Linked DNA regions of Glaciimonas sp. PCH181. The protein of the gene in region 1 interacts with the protein of each later gene in a pairwise test. Links are inferred from orthologs where the notes say so. Each region holds a gene or a part of one and is shown in the gene's direction. Other genes may lie near its edges.

The links.
Region 2: the proteins of mtgA (region 1) and C7W93_RS24090 interact in binary tests that used the Escherichia coli proteins (3 or more experiments, as listed by UniProt). The link is inferred for Glaciimonas sp. PCH181 from one-to-one orthologs.

Annotation. Positions count from the first base shown.
Region 1 is NZ_PYFP01000001.1:2,753,166-2,763,387, reverse strand. Bases 4,321-7,286 are described here. They hold mtgA (monofunctional biosynthetic peptidoglycan transglycosylase), read left to right. Parts: upstream 4,321-5,438; coding sequence 5,439-6,134; downstream 6,135-7,286. Other genes in these bases: hemL (glutamate-1-semialdehyde 2,1-aminomutase), read right to left, coding at 6,275-7,286; aroE (shikimate dehydrogenase), read left to right, coding at 4,546-5,421; C7W93_RS12595 (energy transducer TonB), read left to right, coding at 4,321-4,389. Outside these bases: C7W93_RS12610 (YqiA/YcfP family alpha/beta fold hydrolase), read left to right, coding at 1-550; C7W93_RS12605 (chorismate lyase), read left to right, coding at 550-1,116; C7W93_RS12600 (ribonuclease catalytic domain-containing protein), read left to right, coding at 1,305-3,428; more of C7W93_RS12595, read left to right, coding at 3,490-4,320; more of hemL, read right to left, coding at 7,287-7,561; C7W93_RS12575 (hydroxymethylpyrimidine/phosphomethylpyrimidine kinase), read right to left, coding at 7,644-8,558; C7W93_RS12570 (rubredoxin), read left to right, coding at 8,672-8,824; C7W93_RS12560 (PleD family two-component system response regulator), read left to right, coding at 9,588-9,953; C7W93_RS12555 (chemotaxis protein CheW), read left to right, coding at 9,971-10,222. UniProt on the Escherichia coli protein: Peptidoglycan polymerase that catalyzes glycan chain elongation from lipid-linked precursors. May play a role in peptidoglycan assembly during cell division in collaboration with other cell division proteins.
Region 2 is NZ_PYFP01000006.1:216,209-221,090, reverse strand. Bases 1-3,000 are described here. They hold C7W93_RS24090 (penicillin-binding protein 2), read left to right. Parts: upstream 1-618; coding sequence 619-2,382; downstream 2,383-3,000. Other genes in these bases: C7W93_RS24085 (UDP-N-acetylmuramoyl-L-alanyl-D-glutamate--2,6-diaminopimelate ligase), read left to right, coding at 2,382-3,000; ftsL (cell division protein FtsL), read left to right, coding at 350-622; rsmH (16S rRNA (cytosine(1402)-N(4))-methyltransferase RsmH), read left to right, coding at 1-353. Also shown: more of C7W93_RS24085, read left to right, coding at 3,001-3,962; murF (UDP-N-acetylmuramoyl-tripeptide--D-alanyl-D-alanine ligase), read left to right, coding at 3,959-4,882. UniProt on the Escherichia coli protein: Essential cell division protein that catalyzes cross-linking of the peptidoglycan cell wall at the division septum. Required for localization of FtsN.

The DNA of each region.
Region 1 (10,222 bases):
TAAAGCGCGTTTTCTGGCTGAGCGCTTGGAAGGCTTAGGCCAGCAGAGCGTCTACATTTGCCCTCAATTGCCGGCTTCACCACGCGCCGCCATTGCTCTGGCGCAAAACTGTATTGCGCAGATTAATCCCGCTGAGCTGACCGTTGTTGGCTCTTCCCTAGGCGGTTTTTACGCGACTTGGCTGGCAGAGCAGACCGGTTGCCGTGCAGTCCTGCTGAATCCCGCCGTGAAACCGCCACGCGACTTGGAAAAGTATATTGGCGTGCATACGCAATATCATTCCGACGCGCCGTTTGAATTCAAGCGTGCGTATATTGCTGAGTTGGAAGCGCTAACGATTGCCAGGATTACCCAGCCGCAACGCTATTTGCTGATTGCCGCCACCGGCGATGAAGTGCTCGACTGGCATGAAATGGTGGACCATTATCCACAGGCGCAGCAGGTAGTGATAGAGGGCAGCGATCATGGGATCAGCGAATTCGCGGACTACGCTGACACCGTGTTGACGTTTTGCGGCGTGGACGTTCATCCGGCTTTAAAGGATTGCTGATGGGGCGCTCGCTGACTTCTGCTAATTGGTATGCGCACGCGAATGGCGTTCATCCTTCGCCATACATGCGTGATTGGCTGACCGATCGCTCGTCGCTGACGACTAAGTTAATTGCGCATAGCGATCAGTTTCGGGTACAACGTTTGCATCAGCGGCACGCACTGTGTCTGGCGGACGAATATGCGGCGATAGGCTTGCCACGGCGGCTGCAAGTGCAAGAGCGCGATGTATTGCTGCGCTGTGACGGACGCCCGACGGTATTGGGTCATACTGTCCTGTCATTGACGGCGACGACGTCGGAGTGGCCATTTTTTGGCACGTTAGGCGAGCGCTCATTGGGCACGACGTTATTTGGCGATCCGCTGGTGGCGCGTGGACAATTACACTTTGCGCGCTTATATCAGGGGCATCCGTTGGTGCAGCGCATGTGTGAGGCGGTGGGTGTCAGCCAATTTCCCACGCCATTGTTTGCCCGACGCTCCACTTTTCGACGTAAAAGCGGTGTGATGCTAGTGACTGAAGTGTTTTTTCCCGAGATTGACGCGTTGCGAACAACGGCGCGTTAATGCTCAAAATTTAAGCGAATTGTAGCGATGCGCAAAATTTCCTCTATGCGCTACCGATATAATTGCAGTTACTTTTTTGTTAATATTTTTCTTGTTTGGCGCTATCAATACGGATTATTAAATACAAACGGTTTCAATCAGCAAAGTACCCTTCACGCCCTACTCAGCATCCATAAGTAAAGTAATCAATGAATCTATTTTTTGAAGAATCCGGCGATTTTAAAGCAGGGTCTGTTATGTCGCAGCAAGGCGAAGCGTATCAAGTCGAATTGCCTACTGGAAAACGCAGCAAGATCAAGGCGAAAGATGTGTTGTTGCAATATGCCGCACCCTCGCCACAGCAATTATTAGAAGACGCACATAAAGTTTCGCAAGACGTTGATGTCGATTTTTTGTGGGAAGTTGCCGGTCAGGAAGAATTTGGATTTGCCGAGTTGGGGGCTGAATATTTTGGACATGCGCCCATCGCTGCTGAAGCGGCCGGGTTGTTAATGTGTTTGCATTCCGCCCCGATTTATTTCTATAAAAAGGGTCGCGGTCGTTATAAAGCTGCCCCGGAAGCATCGCTGAAGGCGGCATTGGCCGGGATTGAAAAAAAACGCCAGCAAGCAGTCATACAGGCGCAATACGTTGAGCAGCTAAAAGCCAATCAGTTGCCGGAGGTGATGAAGCCGTTGGCGCTGCAATTACTCTTCAAGCCGGATAAAAATAGTATTGAATATAAAGCGTTCGACGCGGCATGCAGTGCGTTGCAAATTACACCGGCACGCCTGATGCTGGCTGTTGGCGGGTTGGCGTCACCGAAAGAGTTACATTTCTCCAAATTTTTGTTTGAGTTTTTCCCGAAAGGGGTCGGCTTTCCTGCGATTAATATCCCCGTGGTCCCAACGCTGGCAGCATTGCCGGTGGCTGATGTGCAGGCGTTTTCAATCGATGATGTGACGACGACTGAAATCGATGACGCGTTATCGGTCACGATGCTGGCGGACGGCAATGTGCGGATCGGTATTCATATCGCCGCGCCGGGTTTGGCGATCAAGCGCGACGACGCCATTGATGTCATGGCCCGTCAACGGATGTCGACCGTGTATATGCCGGGCGATAAAATCACGATGCTGCCGGATGCATTGGTTGAGGCGTTCTCGCTGGATCAGGGAAAAAATTGCCCGGCATTATCTTTATATGCCACGCTGGATCCGCAAGACTGGCGTTTGATCAGCACGGAAACTAAAGCAGAACTGGTTCCCATTTCTGCCAATCTGCGTCACAACACGCTCGATATGTTGGTGACTGAAGAAAATCTGGCTAACGGAGAGGGCGAATATCCGCATAAAGCCGATATCGCTGTTTTGTGGCAATGGATTTCGGTATTGGAGCAAGGCCGTATGGCTAAGCGTGAAAGTTTTGGATTGCGGCCAGAGCAAAATAACCGCGTCGATTTCAATTTTTACGTTGAGGACGACGTTGTTACCATCGCGCGCCGCAAGCGCGGCGCACCGCTCGACAAGATCGTCGCAGAGCTGATGATTTTCGCTAATAGCACTTGGGGAAAACTCATGGCCGACCACGGCGTGCCGGGGATTTATCGGGCGCAAGGCGGCGGCAGCGGTGGCTGGGCGACGAAAATGCAAGTCCGGATGGTGACGCACGCTGCGCCCCATCAGGGTTTGGGCGTTGATCAATATGCGTGGAGCACCTCGCCGTTGCGTCGTTATACCGATCTGGTGAATCAGTGGCAGATTCTGGCATGCGTGGAAGGCGGTGTTGCCGCGCCGCTGGTCGCGCCGTTTAAACCGCGTGACGCAGATTTATTCGCGATTGTGTCTTCTTTTGATTCTGTTTATGCCGGGTATGGCGATTTTCAGTCGACGATGGAACGCTATTGGTGCTTGCGCTGGCTGGCGCAGGAACAGGCAAAACATGTCGAGGCAGTGGTGTTAAAAGATGAGATTCTGCGTCTGGTCGATATTCCGCTGGTCATCAAATTACCGGGCATGCAGCCAGTTGCGCGGGGCGCATCGGTCAAACTTGATTTGCTGCGTTGGGACGAAATCGATTTAAGTCTGGAAGTACGGTTGCTGGAGGTATTGACGCCGTCCGGTTCTGTGACCGAAGATGATCAGATGGATGCGTTGGAAGATGACGAAACCACGCAAGAACTGGATGCCGCAATGGACTTGCCGCATGACCCGCCGGAACTGCCAGAGGCAGGTTCTGACCCTGCTCATCCTGATGTGTCGGATGCGGATGAAGACCTGGATAGTGCGCCGCGCCGCGATGCAGATGGCGCTTCCGCTGCTGTGAATTTATAAACCGACGTATAGGCGCTGACATAAACTGAACTCCCTACTCGAACGACTTCCCTTGCTGCGCGTGAAATCCATTTCTAAGAACCGGCTTTTATATAGCGCCCTCGCCATTTCGTTGGTGGTGCATGGCGCATTGCTTGCCGTTCGGTTTACGACGCCAGCCGCGGTCAAATTAAAACCGACCGATCCCGGACTGGAAGTCATTCTGGTGAATGCCAAACACCAGAATGCACCGTTAAAAGCCGAAGCACTGGCGCAAGTCAATCTGGACGGTGGCGGGAATGCCGACGCTGGACGGGCCAAATCGCCTTTGCCTGACATGCATCGGTCTGAGGACGGCGATAACGTGAGCACTGCCCAGCAGCGGATTGAGGAATTAGAAAAAAAACAGCAGCAAATGCTGGCGCAGATGCAAAAAGCTGCGGCATTTTCAGTGCCAGAGCCGACGCCGCAGGATAAGGTGATCGATGCGGTGCAGCGGCAAGACGGCACCGATGCGATGCCGGACGCCAAGGCGTTGCGCCGTCAGGAAGCCGAAATTGCGAAAAGTATCGAGGATTACAACAAGCGCCCCAAGAAAACCCAGATTACGCCTAGTACGCAGGGTGTGGAATATGCGATGTATTACAAGACCTTCGCGGATCGGGTTGAACGTGTTGGTACGCTGAATTTCCCCAAAAAAAATGGCGCAAAGTTATATGGAAAATTAGTCGTTTCGGTGCCGATTTTTCAGGATGGCACTATTTATAGGAAAGACGGCGGTCTACAGATTGAGCGCAGTTCGCAGATTCCCGGTCTCGATGCAGCTGCGTTGAGAATCATCGAAAGCGCCGCACCTTTTAGTCGATTTCCCCATAATATGCGGCACGGTGCGCCGGATGAAGTATGGGAAGTTATCGTGACGCTAGACTTCTCTCGCGAGGGGCAAGTTGCAGCGGAATTGCGAAGTGGTAATTATAATTAATAGTGGTAGATACGTAATATTAGATACGCGCATATTCAATAAGTAATAATATCGGGTTTGCCGATTTTTGCTGCGGGCAATCAGGGAGATAGTCTTCAGCGACGGTAAAACACGGATGGTCGACGTTTCAAAAAAATAACATCAAAAAACTCATTTATGTCTGTTCTTATATCTACTCCGATGGCCGACTCTGTATTGGAAACTGATTGCTACGTCGTTATTGGCAATCCAATCGGGCACAGCAAGTCCCCTGACATTCATGCGCGTTTCGCTGCCGATACCGCCCAAAATATCGACTATCGACATTTGCTGGCGCCGTTAAATGGCTTCGCCGAGGCCGTGCAGGAATTTATTCAGCAAGGCGGAAAAGGTGCCAATGTCACGGTGCCATTCAAATTGGAGGCCTATGCTTTGGCAACGACGCTAACGCCGCGCGCGGAGGCGGCGGGTGCGGTTAACACACTCAGTTTTGCGAATGGACAAATCCACGGCGACAACACCGATGGCATTGGTTTAGTGACGGATATTGTGCGAAATGCAGGTTTTGAGATCGCCGGAAAGCGTGTTTTGCTGTTGGGCGCAGGCGGTGCGGCGCGCGGTGTTTTATTGCCGTTGATGCAGGCCAACCCAGCACAACTTGTTTTAGCGAATCGGACAGTTACGAACGCGCAAGCCTTGGTGCAGCAATTTTCCCAAAAATTCCCTAACGAAGGCGAGATTGTTGTTAGCAGCTTTACCGATGTTGCCAGCATTAATGACCAATTTGACCTCATCATTAACGCGACGTCGGCCAGTCTGCAAGCCGATGTCCCCACCGTTGCCGCCAGTATTTTTGGCCCACAGACCCTGGCTTACGACATGATGTATGGCAAACAGCCGACTGTTTTCATGCAATTTGCCAGTGCGCAAGGGGCGATGGTACGTGATGGATTAGGGATGTTGGTCGAACAGGCAGCGGAGGCCTTTTTTGTCTGGCGCGGTGTACGCCCGCAAACCGACGCTACGTTTTCTGCGTTGCGCGCCCAGCTTTAAGTTGCCTGGAAATGCATATGAAGTCTTTCGGTAAATTGATCTGGCGCGTGCTTCTGATTGTTGTCGTAGCAATCGTTGCTCTCCAACTGTATTTTTTCGTCCAGATTTGGTGGTGGGTTGATCACAATCCCAGTTCCACCAGTTTTATGCGGCATCAACTATCGATTTTGCGGGAAACCGATCCAAATATTCAATTGCAATATATCTGGGTGCCGTATAACCGCATTTCGGGCAATTTGAAGCGCGCCATTATCGCTTCTGAAGATGCTAATTTTTCGGAGCATGAAGGTGTTGATTGGGATGCGTTGGAAAAAGCCTACGAACGCAATGCAAAAAAGGGCAAGGTGATGGTTGGCGGCTCGACAATTACGCAGCAACTGGCGAAGAATTTGTTTTTATCCGGTGAGCGTAGTTATATCCGCAAAGGTCAGGAACTGGTCATCACTTATATGTTGGAATACTTGATGGATAAAGAGCGGATTTACGAAATTTATCTGAACGTGGTGGAGTGGGGCAGCGGTGTCTATGGGGCCGAAGCGGCATCGCGGCACTATTACAAGATTTCAGCCGCGAATCTCGGCGCTAGTCAGGCTGCACGTCTGGCGGTGATGCTGCCGCGCCCACGCTTTTATGACAAAAATCGGGGATCAGCTTATTTGTCGAAACGTACCGGATTGATTTTGCGACGTATGGGATCGGCGGAATTGCCATAGATTTGGCTTGAAAAACGTAAAAACGGCGGTAAAGCACTGAGCTTTACCGCCGTTTTTCATTTTTGAATCAACGTATTTATATCGACGCATTCTTGTGATGGCCGCAGCCATCTCAACGAAATGCGCCGCATCGTCCTGGTTTAGCGGGACAACTGCGCAAACGCGCCACGCGCCGCCGTGATAGTCGCCTCAATTACCGCATCATCATGCTGCGCAGAAACAAAGCCTGCTTCAAATGCCGATGGCGCTAAATACACGCCTGCGTCTAGCATCGCGTGGAAAAACCGGTTGAATTGGGCTTTGTCGATGGACATCATCTCGGCAAAAGTAGTTGGCACTTCTTTTGAGAAATACAGACCAAACATACCGCCGATGGCATCGGCGCAGAAAACTACACCAGCATCTGCCGCAGCTTGGGTCAGGCCTTGCGTCAACTTGAGCGTCTGGGCGCTGAGATGTTGATAGAAGCCCGGCTCCTGGATTAACTTCAATGTTGTCAGGCCAGCCGCAACCGCTACCGGATTTCCCGACAGCGTACCTGCCTGATAGACGCCACCAAGCGGGGCCATATGTTGCATCAAATCCGCCCGACCGCCGAATGCTGCAACCGGCAAACCGCCGCCAATAACCTTGCCCAGCGCGGTAATATCCGGCTGAATCTGATACAGGTCTTGCGCACCGCCCAAAGCAACGCGAAAGCCGCACATGACCTCATCAAAAATCAGGATAGCGCCGTGTTTGGTACATAAATTGCGCATCGCCTGCAAGAATTCTGGCGTAGCGCGAATCAAATTCATGTTGCCAGCCACCGGTTCGACGATCACGCAGGCAATTTGGTCGCCCATGTCTTGAAAGGCTTCTTCTAGTTGCGCGACGTTGTTGTAGTCAAGGACTAGCGTGTGTTTGACGAAATCCGCAGGGACGCCGGAAGACGTCGGATTACCAAAGGTCAGCAAGCCGCTGCCCGCTTTGACCAACAACGAATCGGCGTGGCCGTGATAGCAGCCTTCAAATTTGACAATTTTGTCGCGACCAGTTGCGCCACGTGCCAGACGCAATGCGCTCATGGTGGCTTCGGTGCCGCTAGAGACCAGACGGACTTGCTCAATCGAGGGCACCAGCTTGCAAATCTCTTCAGCGATCAGAATTTCGCCTTCGGTCGGCGCACCGAAGCTCAGACCGCGTGCGGCAGCATCTTGTACGGCTTTGACAACGGTCGGATGAGCGTGACCAACGATGGCGGGACCCCATGAGCCGATGTAGTCGATATAGCGGCGCTCGTCGGCATCCCAGAAATAAGGGCCTTCAGCGCGGGTAATAAAGCGTGGCGTGCCGCCGACTGAGCGGAAAGCCCGCACTGGCGAATTGACGCCACCTGGCGTGGTTAATTGCGCTCGTGCGAACAGGGTATCGTTATTGGAAGTCATGTTGGTATGCATCAATTAAATTAAGGGGGCGACCGGCGTGTCAGCGGAAAAGCCGACGCCTACGCGATAAAAGCAGGAAATTTCATGGCGGCGATGCTGGCTTTTCATCACCTTTGAGGTCTGCACCGTCTGCTTTGTCAGTATCGTCTTTGTCGGCAGCGTCTGTGTCAGAAAGCCCGTCCAGAACATCCTCACGCGCCCAGAAAAAACGGTCCGGGACCAATTTCCCCATACCCAATCGTTGTCCGGCCATCAATGATGCGAGAGTGAACTCCTGCGCTTCCGAGACGGCCTCGGGCACATCCAGCCCATTCGCCAGCATCGCGGCGATAGCGGCAGAAAGGGTGGTCCCGGCGCCGCTAAACGAACCGGAGACGCGTGGCCAGCTATCCTGGCGCAAAATACCCGTGTCATTGAACAGGGTATTGCTGACTTCCGCCGCAGTGCCGGGCGTGCCGGTGATGAACAGATATTCGCAACCCAGTTCGATCAGATGCATGGCATCGACGGTGGACAGGTCTTCTGAGGACGGTTCGCGCCAGGTCTCAGCCATTCGGGATAGCTCGACCGCTGACAGCACGACGACGGTACTTTGTGGGATTAACAACTCACGCATCGCGGTCAGTAAATCTTCGCTATCTTGCCCCTGATCGGGCATGGCAGAAAGGAAAGGGTCGAGAATTAAGGGGATATCAGGATAGTCCGAGACGATTTCTGCTATCACCGAGACGCTTTCGATACTGCCGACAGCGCCCACTTTGAAAGCAGCCACAGGCATATCTTCCAGCAATACGCGGGCTTGGTCAGCAACCCAATCCGCGTCAATTTGCTGGGTATCTTCGATACGCGCAGTGTCTCCTATCAAAATGGAGGTAATGACTGATAAGCCATGGCAACCCATGGATGAGAATGTGGCAAGATCTGCCTGAATTCCGGCTGCGCCAACAGGATCAGCAACACCGAATGTCAATATAAGAGGAGAAGTTTGGTTTTGCACGGCGGTTAGATTAAGATATCCGACTTTGCATTTTACTTGATTGAAGGGTCGTCGCCGTGAGCAATACCACCGAAACATCGAACGAAACATCAAAACCAGCATATAAAACCTGGATGTGCCTGATCTGCGGCTGGATTTACGACGAAGAGCAAGGTTTACCGGAAGAAGGAATTGCCGCAGGGACCCTTTGGGATGATGTGCCGATGAACTGGACTTGTCCGGAATGTGGCGCGCGGAAGGAAGATTTCGAAATGGTGGCAATTTAACGCGCTGAAATCGGTGTGCCTTTGCATATCTAGTGAATTACTTAAACTTGCCAAATAACGGTGGTTTTTGCTGAGAGCTAGCCCCCTGCGTATTGTCAATATGATTAGTTTTGTGCGGCGTCTGAAGCTTAAAAACCGCAGCCAGTTTAGCGCTGCAAAGAAATGTTGTTCTAAAGTATCTTGAACTTTGTTACAGTGATTCTGTAAATTAAATTCGGCTTGGACAAAACTCATGACACTAGCACTCGGCGCCACCAGCCTGAAGGTTATGGTGATTGACGACAGCAGCACTATCCGCAGGTCGGCAGAAATTTTTTTGAGTCAGGCTGGCTATCAGGTCATTCTTGCCGAAGATGGCTTTGATGCGTTGGCTAAAATTAACGACCATCATCCAGCAGTGATTTTTTGCGATATTTTGATGCCAAGGCTGGATGGTTACCAGACTTGTGCGCTCATTAAGAAGAGCGCCAGATTTCATTCCACACCGGTCATCATGCTGTCATCTAAAGATGGTTTATTTGATCGCGCCAGAGGCGCAATGGTAGGGTCCGACGAATATCTGACCAAGCCGTTCACCAAAGATAGTCTGCTAAAGACTGTACACCAGCATACTCAACCCAATCCGAACGCCAGCGTGGCAATGACCGCAACGGTTGCAGTAATTCCAGCGACCGGGGTTGCCGCGCCATCAGGAATATCTGTAGATATCGTCGATATCCCGGTATTGGTATCTACTCACACGTAATTGAAGTAAAGGTTGAACATGGCCATACAAAAGGTTCTCGTTGTAGACGACTCTCCCACTGAGCGTTATTTTTTGACAGATATTTTGGTAAAGAGCGGTTATAGCGTTTCCACTTCTGAGAGCGGCGATGGCGTTATTAGCAAGATTAAAGCCGATAAGCCAGACTTGATCCTGATGGATATTGTGATGCCCGGCCAGAACGGTTTTCAGGTGACACGCTCGATTTCGCGTGATCCGGAATTGCAAGACATCCCTATTATTATTTGCAGCAGCAAAGGCTTGGAAACAGACCGCATCTGGGGTTTGCGTCAAGGCGCGCGTGATTATCTGGTTAAACCGATTAATCCGCAGGAGCTGCTGGCAAAAATCGCTGCACTCGGCTAACTCCAAATTGTATCCACATGAGTCAATCAAACTCTGACCTTCAACTAAAGCGGTCGGCATTTTTACCGACCCGCGGCGCAGATGGTGAAACAAGCGCCGAGGCACGCCGTAATCGTTTGCGCGAATTCCAATCGCATTTACTGGAACGGATGCAAGCCGCGCGCAGCGGTGCAGACACGCACAATAATCAATTAGGTTTATTGGTCGGAGAAGAGCGTTTGCTGCTTAGCCTGCAAGAGGCGGGCGAAATTGTCGCAGTCGACAGCATT
Region 2 (4,882 bases), on another replicon or contig:
AAGCTATACGCATTTTCATCAATAAAGAGCTTGAAGAACTCAAAATAGTCTTGGATCAGGCGTTTGAACAGATGTCTCTGCAGGGGAGATTGGTCGTGATCAGCTTTCATTCACTGGAAGATCGGATCGTCAAACAGTACATGGCCTCTAAAGCCAAGTTACCGCAGCCTGATCGTCGCCTGCCCATTCGTGCAGTCGATTTACCGCAACCGCAGTTAAAGCTGGTCTCGCGGATTAAACCTTCCGATGCTGAAGTTGCCGCTAATCCGCGCGCACGCTCGGCCATCATGCGCGTCGGCGAGCGTCTTGCTGGCAGCCCGCTGATTGATGTGACATCCGGAGATCGGCCATGATCGGGCGTATCAATGCTGTTTTGACGGTGATATTGGTTCTATGCGCGTTGGCGCTAGTGAACTCGCAATATCAGGCGCGTCAATTATTCATTGAGTTAGGCCGCGCCCAAAGTCAGTGGCGGCAACTGGATATCGAGTGGTCGCAATTGCAACTCGATCAATCGACGCTTGGTAAAAACGCAAGAATTGAAGCCAGTGCGCGGCGTGACCTGAATATGGTACCGCTGACGCCGCAACGCACCCAATATCTGACGATGGGTGCCAAATGACACGTAACCCGCCACGTACCGCTGCCTCCAAAGGTGTGCCTTTTTCCGCCAGTCCGGTGTTGAAGGTCAAGCTTCCTGCGTGGCGCTCGCGCACAGTATTATTTTTGTTGTTCGCTGCTTTTTTGGCGTTGGTAGTAAGAGCATTGTGGCTTCAGGGAGTGTCTACCGATTTTCTCCAAAAGCAGGGCGCTTCGCGCTATGCCCGGACGTTGGAATTGCCTGCAACGCGGGGTAAAATTACAGACCGTAACGGTCAGGTATTGGCATCATCGGTGCCGGTCAAAGCCGTCTGGGCGATTCCTGAAGACGTGCAGGATGCGCCGAAAGAAAAGTTGCAGGCGCTGGCTAAGTTGCTGGATATGACCGATGCCGAGTTGACAAAAAAACTTGATTCCGATCGCAGTTTTGTCTATCTGAAGCGACAAGTTGAAAAAGACGCATCGGATCAAATCATCAAACTGGGTATTGCCGGTATTGAAACGCGGCCTGAATACAAGCGCTTCTATCCAGAGGGCGAAGTCGCCGCGCACGTCGTTGGTTTTACGAATATTGAAGATGCAGGTCAGGATGGCATGGAATTGTCACAGCAAAAGTCGCTGGCGGGAACTACCGGAAGCCGTCGCGTTATTAAAGATCGTTTAGGTCGCATTGTCGAAGACATCGAAGCCGTCAAAGAGCCGCATGATGGCCGTGATCTGGCGCTGTCGATTGATAGCAAGATTCAGTACATTGCTTTTACCCAACTCAAAGAGATGGTCGAAAAGAGCAACGCTAAGGCGGGCGCTATTGTTGTGGTCGACGCCAAAAGTGGTGAAGTACTGGCGTTGGCGAATCTGCCTAGTTATAACCCAAATGATCGCTCGATCCTCACCGGCGCACAATTGCGTAACCGCGTGATGACGGATACTTTTGAGCCCGGCTCGACTTTGAAGCCTTTTACTGTCGCTTTGGCACTGGACACTAACCGCATTCAGCCCTCTACGACCTTTCAGATTCCAGACAAAATGACGATCGGCACCGCGACCATCGGCGATTCGCATCCACATGGATTGATCACGATGAGTGTCGCCCAGATTATCCAGAAATCGTCTAATCTCGGCACCGCCAAAATTGCGCTGCAAATGCCTGCTGAAGAAATGTGGGAGATGTTCACCACGGTTGGTCTCGGTCAGCAACCAAAGTTTGGCTTCCCCGGCGCAGTCGCCGGTCGTGTGCGCCCGTTCAAATCATGGCGCCCAATTGAGCAAGCTACGATGAGTTATGGCCACGGAATATCCGTTTCACTGATCCAGATGGCCCACGCCTATACAATATTTGCCCGTAACGGCGACCTGATCCCGTTGTCATTTCAGAAAGTGACCGAGCCACCGGTCGGTCAGCGCGTCGTTTCTGAAAAAACCGCCTTAACCATGCGCGCCATGCTGGAACGAGTGACTGCACCCGGCGGGACTGCGCCTAAAGCACAGGTACCCGGTTATCGCGTGGGCGGTAAAACCGGTACGGCTTACAAGATTGAAAATGGTAAGTACGTCAGAAAATATATCGCCGACTTTGTCGGTTTCGCTCCAGCTTCCGATCCGCGTTTGATCGTTGCCGTGATGATTGATGAACCTAGTATGGCTTACCGCTATGGCGGAGACTCCGCCGCGCCTGTTTTTGCGAATGTCGTGGCAAATGCTTTGCGCACGTTAAATGTGCCGCCTGACTCAAATATTACCGACATCATCATCCCTGCCGATGGCCCGAAGGAGAGCTTCTGATGATTGCCAAGGTTTCTGAGCTGACGCATATCCAGACATGGTTGCAAGGACTTGCAACGGTGACCAGGCCGACTTTCGGTCTGGTCTCAGACTCGCGCAAAGTTAAGGCTGGCGATGTATTTTTCGCCTATCCCGGTGACGAAACCGATGGCCGTGACTATATAGCGCAGGCATTGGAAAATGGTGCTGCCGCAGTGGTCTACGAAGCCAAGCAATTCAGCTGGACTTCAGCCGAAAATCTTTCAAAGCTGCCGCAAACTGTGCCGCATCTGCCGGTCAAGGGGCTGAAAGAAATCGCTGGCCCGATAGCGAACAAGTTTTATCATTACCCCGACCGCGATATGAGTATCATCGCGATCACCGGCACCAACGGCAAGACCTCATGCAGTCAATGGCTGGGGCACGCATTTGCGCAATTGGGGCAAACGGCTGGGGTCATCGGCACGCTGGGCGTCGGTATTTTTGTGCCGCGTCAGCAAGTTGAGTTTGATGTTACTGGCTACACCACGCCAGATGCCGTGCTGCTTCAGAACGAGTTAGTGAAGTTGCAGCAGGCAGGCGTGCAAGCGTTGGCGATTGAGGCATCTTCCATCGGACTCGACCAAGGTCGTCTGAATGGCATGCATGTCGATATCGCCTTGTTTACCAATCTGACCCGCGACCATCTTGATTATCACGGCGATATGGCGACTTATGAAGCCGCCAAACGCGCTTTATTTGACTGGCCGGGTTTGCAGCATGCAGTGCTGAATCTTGACGATCCAATGGGCTTACGTCTGGTGAGTCATCTGCAACAAAATGGCCAATCGACGGCAATTATCGGTTACGCGCTGACGGATGCGGCGGTTGAGAGCGCGAAGGGGTTGGGTGGTGAGTTTCCAATATTGCACGCGACCGCAGTGCGTACCAGTGCTAGCGGGACTGTCTTTCACGTCGACTCATCATTTGGCAGCGGTCAGATAAAAACTCACTTAGTCGGGCAATTTAACGTCAGTAACGTGCTGGGTATTCTGGGCGTTTTGCTTGCTAAAGAAGTTGCCTGGGATACGGCGGTCCATGCATTAGAGCGTCTGACGGCAGTGCCGGGACGCATGGAGCAATTCGGTGGGCATGATGCGCCATTAATCGTGATCGATTACGCGCATACCCCGGATGCACTGGAAAAAACATTATTGACGCTACGTCAGGTCGCGCAGCAACGCGGCGGCGAGTTGTGGTGTGTCTTTGGATGTGGCGGCGATCGCGATCCGGGCAAGCGGCCGCAAATGGGTGCCATTGCGGAGCTGGCGGATCACGTGATTTTGACCAGCGATAATCCGCGTGGCGAAGACCCGATTGTCATTATCGAGCAGATTCTAGGCGGGATGACATTAGCCGCAAACGCACAAACGCAAGAAGACCGCGCCGCAGCCATTTTGCGGGCGGTACGCAAGGCCGGTAAAGCCGATGTCGTGTTGCTGGCCGGAAAAGGTCACGAATCTTATCAAGAAATAAAAGGCAAAAAAATGCCATTTCTGGATGCCGACCATGCCGCATTGGCGCTGGCATCGCGCGCCACGATGAAAGGCGGCCCAGCATGATTAAGGCCTCACTAAAAGATTTGCAATCCTGGCTAGAAGCGGGGCATCAACAGGCCACGCTTGTCAATGTGAGCGATGCAAATGCTGTCGTCATCAAAGGCTTGACAACCGATAGCCGTGCGGTCGCGCCGGGTAATCTGTTTGTCGCGCTACGCGGCGAGCGCTTCGATGCACACGACTTTCTCGATCAGGTTTCAGACCAAGGCGCTGGCGCGTTGGTGGTGGAACATGCGCCGACAAATACGTCCGTGCCAGCATTGGTCGTTGCCGATACGCGTAACGCGCTGGGTGCAATTGCCAATGGCTGGCGTCAACAATTTTCTGTGCCATTGATCGCCGTTACCGGCAGCAATGGCAAAACTACGGTGAAGGAAATGATCGCCGCTATTCTGGCCGCGGCGTTTGGTGCAGACGGTTATCTGTCGACACGCGGCAATCTGAATAACGAGATCGGCGTACCGCTCACACTGCAACGACTGGATGCGAATCATCAGGCCGCAGTGATTGAGCTCGGCATGAATCATCCTGGTGAAATCGCCGTGCTGGCAGCCATTGCCGCGCCGACCGTTGCACTGGTAAATAACGCGCAACGCGAACATCAGGAATTTATGGCCAGCGTTGAGGCTGTTGCGATAGAAAATGGCAGCGTCATCGAAGCATTATCGGATAACGGAATCGCCGTATTTCCTGCGGACGATCCTTATACCGCGCTGTGGCGCGGCTATGCTGAGAATAAAGGTGCTTGCCTGACGTTTGGCTTATCCGATGACGCGGATGTACGCTGTACTTATCAGCCAACCGCGTTTGGCAGTGACATGCAAGTTACTACGCCTAAGCAAATTTTCGCTGTGCGGCTTGAGGCTGCTGGCGAACACAATGTGCGCAATGCGCTGGCGGCAATTGCCTGCGCGTTGGCAATT